One region of the Streptomyces inhibens genome, then DNA from elsewhere that is predicted to be linked to it. Evidence: riboswitches for the same ligand, from Rfam matches in the RefSeq annotation. Region 1 holds a riboswitch; each other region holds the start of a gene.
What was found. Region 1 has a riboswitch for cyclic di-AMP ahead of KI385_RS27645 (C40 family peptidase). Riboswitches for the same ligand answer to the same signal wherever they lie in the genome.
Positions count from the first base shown of each region.

Region 2: another riboswitch for cyclic di-AMP. It lies ahead of KI385_RS18785 (transglycosylase family protein); the one in region 1 lies ahead of KI385_RS27645 (C40 family peptidase).
Region 3: another riboswitch for cyclic di-AMP. It lies ahead of KI385_RS32835 (M23 family metallopeptidase); the one in region 1 lies ahead of KI385_RS27645 (C40 family peptidase).

Region 1 is NZ_CP084681.1:6,059,565-6,062,812, forward strand. Features, by position in the region: gene KI385_RS27645 (C40 family peptidase) at 116-1,270, opposite strand; cyclic di-AMP (ydaO/yuaA leader) riboswitch at 1,278-1,447, opposite strand; gene pcrA (DNA helicase PcrA) at 1,753-3,248, shown strand, end outside.
Region 2 is NZ_CP084681.1:4,129,166-4,132,413, forward strand. Features, by position in the region: gene eno (phosphopyruvate hydratase) at 1-1,060, opposite strand, end outside; gene KI385_RS18785 (transglycosylase family protein) at 1,415-2,074, opposite strand; cyclic di-AMP (ydaO/yuaA leader) riboswitch at 2,082-2,250, opposite strand; gene KI385_RS18790 (transglycosylase family protein) at 2,499-3,248, opposite strand, start outside.
Region 3 is NZ_CP084681.1:7,267,302-7,270,549, reverse strand. Features, by position in the region: gene KI385_RS32840 (GntR family transcriptional regulator) at 1-14, opposite strand, end outside; gene KI385_RS32835 (M23 family metallopeptidase) at 365-1,156, opposite strand; cyclic di-AMP (ydaO/yuaA leader) riboswitch at 1,169-1,325, opposite strand; gene KI385_RS32830 (M16 family metallopeptidase) at 1,536-2,918, opposite strand; gene KI385_RS32825 (M16 family metallopeptidase) at 2,957-3,248, opposite strand, start outside.

The sequences.
Region 1 (3,248 bases):
CACCACTACGGCACACCGCGCGGGCATCGCGCTCCGGACTCCGGAGGCGACGGCCGCGCGGTGGCGTGTGGGGGGTGGCCGTGGGGGGTGGCCTTGTGGGGGAGCGGGGCCGGGCTCAGGCCGGGCGGACGCTCCCGTAGATCGGCATGTAGTAGATCGACTCCTCCCGGACGTTGGCACCCGGGTGCGGCGCGTGGATCATCTTGCCGCCGCCTATGTACATGCCTACGTGGCTGATGTCGTCATAGAAGAACACCAGGTCACCGGGCTTGAGATCGCTGGTCGCCACCCGCTGGCCGACCTTGACCTGGTCCCAGGTCGTGCGCGGCAGATCGACCCCGGCCGCCTTCCACGCCGCCTGCGTCAGCCCCGAGCAGTCGTAGGAGGTGGGGCCGGTCGCGCCCCAGACGTACGGCTTGCCGATCTGGGCGCGGGCGAAGGCGAGCGCCTTCTCGGCCTTGGTGGTGGACGAGTCGCCGGTCGAGCCGCCGTCCGTCGAGCCACCACCGGTCTGGCCGCCGGTGGAGCCGCCGCCGTCCTGCTGCTGCTGCTGACGCTCCCGCTCCTGCTGCCGGCGCGCCTCCTCCTCGGCCTTGCGCTTGGCCGCCGCCTCCTTCTGGCGCTCCAGCTCCGCCAGCCGCGCCTTCTCCTGGGCGGTCAGCCGGGACAGCAGCTGCCGGGCCTCGGCCAGCTTGTCCTGGACGGCACGCTTGGACTCCTTCAGGGAGGCCTGCGACGTCTGCAGCTGCTCCAGGCTGCGGGTCGCCTCGGCCCGCTGCCGGGTGGCCGCCGCCTGCTGCTCCTGGTAGTCGGTGACCGCCTGCTTTTGCCGACCGGTCAGCCGCTCCATCAGGTGGTTGCGGTCGACGAACTGCTGCGGGTCCTTGGCGAGCATCAGCTGCGCCGTCGGGTTCATGCCGCCGGTGCGGTACTGCGCCGAGGCGAACATGCCCAGCTCGCGCCGGGATTCGTTCATCTTCTCCGCGCGCTTGGCGGCGGCGTTCAGCAGGCCGTCCACGGTGTCGCGCTGATGATCGGCGTGCTCCTTGGCCGCGTTGTACTTCTGGGTGGCCACCTCGGCCTGGCGGTAGAGGCCGTCGACCTTCTGCTTGACCTCTTCGATGGTGGGCTTGGGCGCGCTGGGGGCCGCGTCGGCGGACTGCGAGAGCAGGGTGACCGAGGCGAGGGCGGCGGTGGTGAACCCGGCCGCCGCACGACGACTCCCGGGGGAGGTGAGGACGCTGGTGCGCGGCTTGCGATGGGACGCCAAGGCCGGCAACTCCTTCCGTGGACCGCCTACCGGGTTAGCTGTCGGGTTCGGGCGGGTGTCGCTGACGGAAGGCTTGCCCTACGGTCCGGACGTCTGCTGGCGCAGTCGTACGGATCGATTCACCCCATTGGTGCTGGTGGGTCCCCGGCTCCGGGTGCCTGGCGGCAGGGCCGGACTCGGCGCGGGCGGCCCGTGCGGACGCGGTCGTCCGCGGGGAGGCGGGCTGCCTGAGCGAGGACGTTAGCCAACTCGTGTGGCTCCTGTGAAGGCTGATGTTCGATATGCCCGAAACCTTTTCGTGACCTGAACGCGATGAGGGGCTCCTTGTGGCAGATGTCGGATTCGGGTAGGTGGGTGCGCGCCCCGGCCGACGCGCGGACGGCCCCCTGACCAGCCACAGCGCCGCGGCCCGCCCCGCACGAGGCCGACTATCGCCCACTCCGCAGCACGCTGTCGGTGCGGCGGCCTAGACTCGGTGGGCGATGAGCAGCCTCTTTGACGACAGCTTCCTGGCGGACCTCGGCCACAAGGGCGAGGAGGAGCACCCGCCACCTCCCGAGGACGAGCACGGCCCGGCCCCGGAGGAGATCCCCGCCGACCTCTTCGGCGGGAAGTTCGACGCGCCCGTGCCCAGGGAGGCGTACTACCGCGACGGCGCCGCCCGCCCGCCCGTCGACGCGGCGGCGCTGCTGGAGGGGCTCAACGACGAGCAGAAGGCCGCCGTGGTGCACACGGGCAGCCCGCTGCTGATCGTCGCCGGCGCCGGCTCCGGCAAGACCCGGGTGCTGACCCACCGCATCGCGCATCTGCTCGCCGAGCGCCATGTCCACCCCGGCCAGATCCTCGCGATCACCTTCACCAACAAGGCCGCCGGTGAGATGAAGGAGCGCGTCGAGGAGCTGGTCGGCCCGCGTGCCAACGCCATGTGGGTCTCCACCTTCCACAGCGCCTGCGTACGGATCCTGCGCCGCGAGTCCAAGAAGCTGGGCTTCACGTCCTCCTTCTCGATCTACGACGCCGCCGATTCGAAGCGCCTGATGGCCCTGGTCTGCCGCGACCTGGACCTGGACCCCAAGCGCTTCCCGCCCAAGTCCTTCAGCGCGAAGATCTCCAACCTCAAGAACGAGCTTATCGACGAGGAGACCTTCGCCGGGACGGCGGCCGACGGTTTCGAGAAGACTCTGGCCGAGGCGTATGCGATGTACCAGGCGCGGCTGCGCGAGGCCAACGCCCTGGACTTCGACGACATCATCATGACGACGGTCAATCTGCTCCAGGCCTTCCCGGATGTCGCCGAGCACTACCGCCGCCGCTTCCGCCACGTCCTCGTCGACGAGTACCAGGACACCAACCACGCCCAGTACACCCTCGTCCGCGAGCTGGTCGGCCCTGGTACGGCCGAGATGCCCGCCGCCGAGCTGTGCGTCGTCGGTGACGCCGACCAGTCGATCTACGCGTTCCGCGGCGCCACGATCCGCAACATCCTCCAGTTCGAGGAGGACTACCCGGACGCCACGACGATCCTGCTGGAGCAGAACTACCGCTCCAGCCAGACCATCCTGTCCGCCGCCAACGCCGTCATCGAGCGCAACGAGAACCGCCGCCCCAAGAACCTCTGGACGGACGCCGGCGCCGGCCCCAAGATCACCGGCTATGTCGCCGACACCGAGCACGACGAGGCGCAGTTCGTCGCCGACGAGATCGACCGGCTGACGGACGCCGGCGACTCCAAGGCCGGCGATGTCGCCGTCTTCTACCGCACCAACGCCCAGTCCCGTGTCTTCGAAGAGATCTTCATCCGGGTCGGGCTGCCCTACAAGGTCGTCGGCGGTGTGCGCTTCTACGAGCGCAAGGAGGTCCGCGACGTCCTGGCGTATCTGCGGGTGCTCGCCAACCCCGAGGACACCGTCCCGCTGCGCCGGATCCTCAACGTCCCCAAGCGCGGGATCGGCGAGCGCGCCGAGGCGATGATCGACGC
Region 2 (3,248 bases), 1.9 Mb from region 1:
GCTGGGCCAGCTCGACGGCGTCCAGGGTCTCGGTCAGCGAGCCGATCTGGTTGACCTTCACCAGCAGCGCGTTGGCGGAGCCCTCCTCGATGCCGCGGGCGAGGCGCTCGGGGTTGGTGACGAACAGGTCGTCGCCGACGAGCTGCACCTTGGCGCCGAGCTTGTCGGTGATGACCTTCCAGCCGGCCCAGTCGTCCTCGAACAGCGGGTCCTCGATGGAGACCAGCGGGTAGGCCGCCACCAGCTCCTCGTAGTACTCGGTCATCTCGGCGGCCGAGCGGTCCTTGCCCTCGAACTGGTACTTGCCGTCCTTGTAGAACTCGGAGGCGGCGACGTCCAGCGCGAGCGCGATGTCCTGGCCGGGGGCGTAACCGGCTTCCTTGATGGCCTCGAGGATGAGGTCGAGGGCCTCGCGGTTGGAGCCCAGGTTCGGGGCGAAGCCGCCCTCGTCGCCGAGGCCGGTGGCCAGGCCCTTGGCCTTCAGGACCTTCTTGAGGGTGTGGTAGACCTCGGCGCCCCAGCGCAGCGCCTCGGAGAAGGACTCCGCGCCGATCGGGGCGATCATGAACTCCTGGATGTCCACATTGGAGTCGGCGTGCGAGCCGCCGTTCAGGATGTTCATCATCGGGACGGGCAGGACATGCGCGTTCGGGCCACCGAGGTAGCGGAACAGCGGGAGGTCACTGGCCTCGGAGGCGGCGTGCGCGACGGCCAGGGAGACGCCGAGGATGGCGTTGGCGCCGAGCGAGCCCTTGTTGTCGGTGGCGTCCAGGTCGAACATCGCCTGGTCGATCAGCCGCTGCTCGGTCGCGTCGTAGCCGACGAGCTCCGGGCCGATCTGCTCGATGACGGCCAGGACGGCCTTCTCCACACCCTTGCCCAGGTAGCGGTTCGGGTCGCCGTCGCGAAGCTCGATGGCCTCGAAGGCACCGGTCGAGGCGCCGGACGGCACGGCGGCACGGCCCGTGCTGCCGTCGTCGAGGCCGACCTCGACCTCGACCGTGGGATTACCTCGCGAGTCGAGAATTTCGCGGGCTACGACGACGTCGATGGACGGCACGTTGTCTCCTTCATGGGTGTCTGGAGTTCTGCAGCACGAGCCTAACGGGCTTGGGTGCGTCCGCTTGCCCTTGGCCCGCTCCGTGGGACGGAATGGCCCGAAAAGCTTCCCAAATGCCCAGTTCACGGGATGTTTGGGCGCATTGTTCGCCAAACGGGGAAAGTCGCGCGTGAGGGCTGGTCAGGGACGTGCGGCCGGATCGGGTACGGCGCGGGGTTCGGGCCGGTGTGCGGCCCGGGTGCGAGAAACCCCGCCGCGGCGCGCTGGGGGGAACGGCGCGCCGGGCGGGGTGGTCTCACGGAGGAAGAACGGGGCCCGCCGCCCGGGCCCGCGGAATCCCGGTGAGGGGACGGATCAGATGCTGAGCTTCTGGCCCGGGAGGATCAGGTTCGGGTTGCCGCCGATGACGGACTTGTTGGCCGCGTAGACCGACTTCCAGTTGGTGCCGTGGGCCTTGGCTATCTTGGCGAGGGTGTCGCCCGCCTTGACGGTGTAGTTGCCGTGGCCGTTCGACTTCTTCGGGGCCGGCTGCGCCTTCTCCTGCGCGGCGGCCGGGGTCTTCTTCACGGCGGCGGTGTTCTCCTGCGGCGCGGACTTGGTCTGCGCGGAGGAGCCGGAGGGGTTGACGTCGGCGGCGGGGCCACCGGAGGTCAGGCCGCCGGCGGCGGCGCAGGACCAGGCGCCCGGGCCCTGGATGGCGAGGAGCTTCTCGGCGGCGGCGATCTGCTGGTCCTTGGTGGCCAGGTCGGCGCGCGGCGCGTACTGGGTGCCACCGGCGGCGGCCCAGCTGGAGTTGGAGAACTGCAGGCCACCGTAGTAGCCGTTACCGGTGTTGATCGACCAGTTGCCGCCGGACTCGCACTGAGCGACCTTGTCCCAGGTGGCGACGGAGGCGGCGGAGGCGGAGGTGGCACCCATCAGCGGGACGGCGACGGCGGCACCGGCGACACCGGCGAGGGTGGCGACGCGGACGGCCTTGGAGGGACGACGGTGCTTGCCCTTGTTGATCAGCATGGTTCGTTCGTTTCCTCACCGACGCCTACGAGGTGAGCTGTCGGGTTCGGGCTGTGAGTGCCCGGCCGGGTGCACATGGCGCACCCGGCTTCACCCCAAGCCGGCTGACCCGCTTTCGCGGGCGGGGCCGGCACTTACCTTGGTTCCCCCGCTCCTGCCTTCGGCGCTTGCGCGTCAACTGCCTTCGATCACCGGCAGGATTCGGCGTGTGATCGACGGGCCCGCTTTGGCGAGCGGTCCCGACCGTAAGCAGCAACCCCCTTGATGTTCAAACCCCACCATCTGAACCAAGTTGACCGTTTTTGATCACGGGTTGGTCACATATCCGCAGGTGAAGCCCGTTATGACGGCAATGAGCAGACTGGGGCGTGACGGGCAACGAGAGCCTTGTCTCACTTTCACGAAATGGGACGAAGGCGGCGAACTAGCCTTCCTTGTGCCCGAGATCGAGCAGCTGACCCGGCTGGATCAGGTCCGCGTCGGAGCCGACGACGCCCTCGTTGCGCTCGTACAGCGCGGGCCATCCGCCGGGCAGCCGATGGGCCTGGGCGATGGCTGACAGGCTGTCACCCGGGCGCACGGTGTAGTCGCCGTCGGCCGCCGGGCCCGTACGGTGCGCGTCATCGCCGCGCGAGGCGTGCCGGCCGCCGGACGTCCGGTCGCCGTCGCCCTCGTCGCCCGCATCGCCGCGGTGCTTGCCCTTCGCGGGCACTTCACCCGGTATGCCGGCATTGTCGGTACGTCCGCCGCCGTCGGCCGGGTCGGCGGAGTGCGAGGCTTCGCCGTCCTCCTCGCCGGGCTTCGTGGAGCCGGACGGCTCCGGGGTGCGGTCCGTGCCCTGGGTCGCGTCGCCGGAGCCGGCCGAATCCGAGTCGTCGGGCGCGGACGGCGAGGGCGTCGTGCCGGACGGCTCGTCGGTCCGCCCGTCGGCCCGTCCGTCGGCCTGTCCGTCGGCCTGTCCGTCGGCCTGCCCGTCCTTCTTCCCGCCGGTCCGCCCGTCGTGCGGCCCGGAGGAGTCCGAGCCGTCGGGCTCGTCGGACGCATCGGACCGGTCCCAGGGGTCCGAGGAGCCTTCGGCGTCCGACGGGTCGGGCTGCGGGGTGGCGGTGCTGCCCGGGTTGACCTCCGGCGCGCGGCCGTCCTTGGTCAGTCCGGCGTCGACGGCACAGCTCGG
Region 3 (3,248 bases), 1.2 Mb from region 1:
ATATGGCCTCGCATCGTCCGTGCCTCCGCCGTAATCTCCTGGAAACGCCGCCGGTCGGCGACTTTTCCGTGACTCTATTCGACCGGGACGGCTTTTCCGGCGGACTCCTGTTATTCATGGTTATTTTTTGGCCAGTCGCAGGCCGTCATCGATGTATCCGGCGTGCATGGACCGCTCGCCGGATATACCGAAGCCCCGGCTGGGGGACCGGGGCTTCGGAAGACGGTGCGAGGCGGGGTGCCGGACAAGGCCGACACCGACGAGGCGGCGCCTCGGACACCGACGAGGCGGCGCCTCGGACACCGACGAGGCGGCGCCTCGGACAGTGACGAGGCGGTGCCTCAGGCGTCGGCGAGGCGGCGCCTCAGACGTTGACGCCGTGGGAGCGCAGATACGCGATCGGGTCGATGTCCGAGCCGTAGTCGGGGCCGGTGCGGGCCTCGAAGTGCAGGTGCGGGCCGGTGACGTTGCCGGTGGCGCCGGAGAGGCCGATCTGCTCGCCCGGGGCGACGGTCTGGCCGACCGAGACGCCGAGCGACGACAGGTGGCCGTACTGGGTGTACGTACCGTCGTGCATCTTGATCACGATGTTGTTGCCGTACGCGCCGCCCCAGCCGGCCTCGACGACAGTGCCCGCGCCCACGGCGTGGACGGAGGTGCCGGAGGCCGCGTGGAAGTCGATGCCGGTGTGGCTGCCCGAGGACCACAGGCCGCTGGAGGCCTTGTACGCGGTGGAGACGTAGGAGTCGGCGATGGGGACGACGAAGGCGTTGAGGCGCTTGCGCTCCGCGTCGCGGGCGGCGCGGACCTTGGCCTCGTGGGCGGCCTTGGCCTTCTTCCGGGCCTCCTCGGCGCGCCGCTCGGCCTCCTTCTTGGCGACGGCCTCGGCCTTCGCCTTGGCGGCGGCGACCTCGGCGGCGGCCTGCTGCGCGTCGGCCTGGGCCTCGATGCTGTTGGCGAGCTCGTCACCCAGCACGACGGCCTGCTGCAGACCGGTGTCGTGGGTGCGCGCCTCGTCCGTGGCGGCCAGCGCCGGCGAGGCCACGGAGGCGACAACGCCGCCGGCCGCGAGGGTGGCTATGCCGGCGATCTTGCGGGTCGTCCGAGCGGTGCGGCTCGCACGACGGTGCTTCCCGGTGGCACGGGTGAACGCCATGTGCTGGCTTGTCCTTTCCTTCCTTCTCGCCTACCGGGTTAGCTGACGGGTTCGGAGCAGGAAGGTCTCCTACGGGCTCCTCCGAAGAGGAGTCCGATTCACCCCAGGGGACATGTGGGTCCCCGGCTCCCCTGGCTCGCGCCGTACGGGGACTCGGCGATGACTGTTCGGTGCCACTGTTGTGGCGGACTTGTGACGAACAGCCGGACCGACGCTAATCGGGGCAACTTTCAATCGGCAAACAGAACCGCTTTTTTGTGCGGGATGCCACAAGAATCCGGCAACCAGCCGTGATAAACCGGACATACAGCGGCTCCCGCGGTGAACGAGCACCACGGGAGCCGCTTTGTCGATATGTGACCATCCGTCACATGACGGGCTAGCCGCTGACGACCGTCACCTCACCGATGCCCAGCGCCTTGACGGGCTCGGCGATCTGCGCCGCGTCACCCACCAGGACCGTGACCAGTCGGTCCACCGGGAAGGCGTTGACCGCCGCCGCGGTCGCCTCGACCGTGCCGGTCTCCGCGAGACGGACGTACAACTGCGCCTGGAAGTCGTCCGGGAGCTGCTGCTCCACCTGGTCGGCGAGAGTGCCCGCGACGGCCGCCGCGGTCTCGTACTTGAGCGGCGCGACCCCGACGAGGTTCTGCACGGCGACATCCCGCTCCTCGTCCGTCAGCCCCCCTGCCGCGAGGGTCCGCAGCACCTGCCACAGGTCCTCCAGCGCCGGGACGGTGGAGGCGGTGTCCACCGAGCCACTGATGGCGAGCAGCGAGGCGCCGGTGGCTCCCTCGGGAGACGTGGGGGCGGTGGAGCGCAGCACCTGGCCGAAGGCGCGCACCCCGTAGGTGTAGCCCTTCTCCTCACGCAGCACGCGGTCCAGCCGCGAGGTGAGGGTGCCGCCCAGGCAGTACGTGCCGAGGACCTGCGCGGGCCACACCCGGTCGTGCCGGTCTGCACCGATACGGCCGATGAGCAGCTGCGTCTGGACGGCACCGGGGCGGTCCACGATCACCACACGGCCGGTGTCGTCGGCGATGATCGGCGAGGCCTTCAGCGGCTCGGCGGTGGAGCCGCTCCAGGCGCCGAGGGTGTCGGCGAGCGCCGCGCCCAGGTCGATGCCGGTGAAGTCACCGACGATGACGGCGGTGGCCGTGGCGGGCCGTACATGGGCGTCGTAGAAGGCGCGGACGGCCGCGGCGTCGACGCGGGCGACGGTCTCCTCGGTGCCCTGACGGGGCCGCGACATGCGAGAGGTGGCCGGAAACAGTTCCTTGGACAGCGCCATCGCGGCACGCCGGGCCGGGTTGGCGAGCTCGTGCGGGATCTCGTCGAGGCGGTTGCGCACCAGCCGCTCGACCTCGCTGTCCGGGAACGCGGGGGCGCGCAGCGCGTCGGCGAGCAGGCCGAGCGCGCGGTGCAGCCGGGAGGCCGGCACCTCGAGGGAGACCCGTACGCCGGGGTGGTCGGCGTGTGCGTCCAGGGTGGCGCCGCAGCGTTCCAGCTCGGCGGCGAACTCCTCCGCGTCGTGCTTGTCGGTGCCCTCGGACAGGGCGCGCGCCATGATCGTGGCGACGCCGTCCAGGGCCTCGGGCTCGGCGTCCAGAGGGGCGACGAGATTGATCTCGACGGCGACGACCTGCTGGCCGGGGCGGTGGCTGGTCAGCAGGGTGAGCCCGTTGGGCAGTTGGCTGCGCTCGGGGGCCGGGAAGGCCCACGGCTTGGGCGCGCCGCCCTGGGGCTGCGGGTGGAAGTCCATGGTGCTCGCGGGGGAACCCGCGTGGGTGGTGGCGTCGCTCACTGGTCCGCCTCCCCTTCCTCGGTGTCGGCGGCGTCGGTCGGCTCGGTGGGCTCGTAGACGAGCACCGCGCGGTTGTCGGGGCGCAGCCGGGCCTTGGCGACCGCCTGCACCTCCTCGGGGGTGACGTCCAGGACCCGCTGGACGGCGGTCAGCGCGAGCTGCGGGTCGCCGAACAGGACGGCGAAGCGGCACAGTTCGTCGGCGCGGCCGCTGACCGTCGCCAGACGGTCCAGCCATTCGCGCTCCAACTGGGCCTGCGCCCGCTCCATCTCCTCCGGGGTCGGCCCC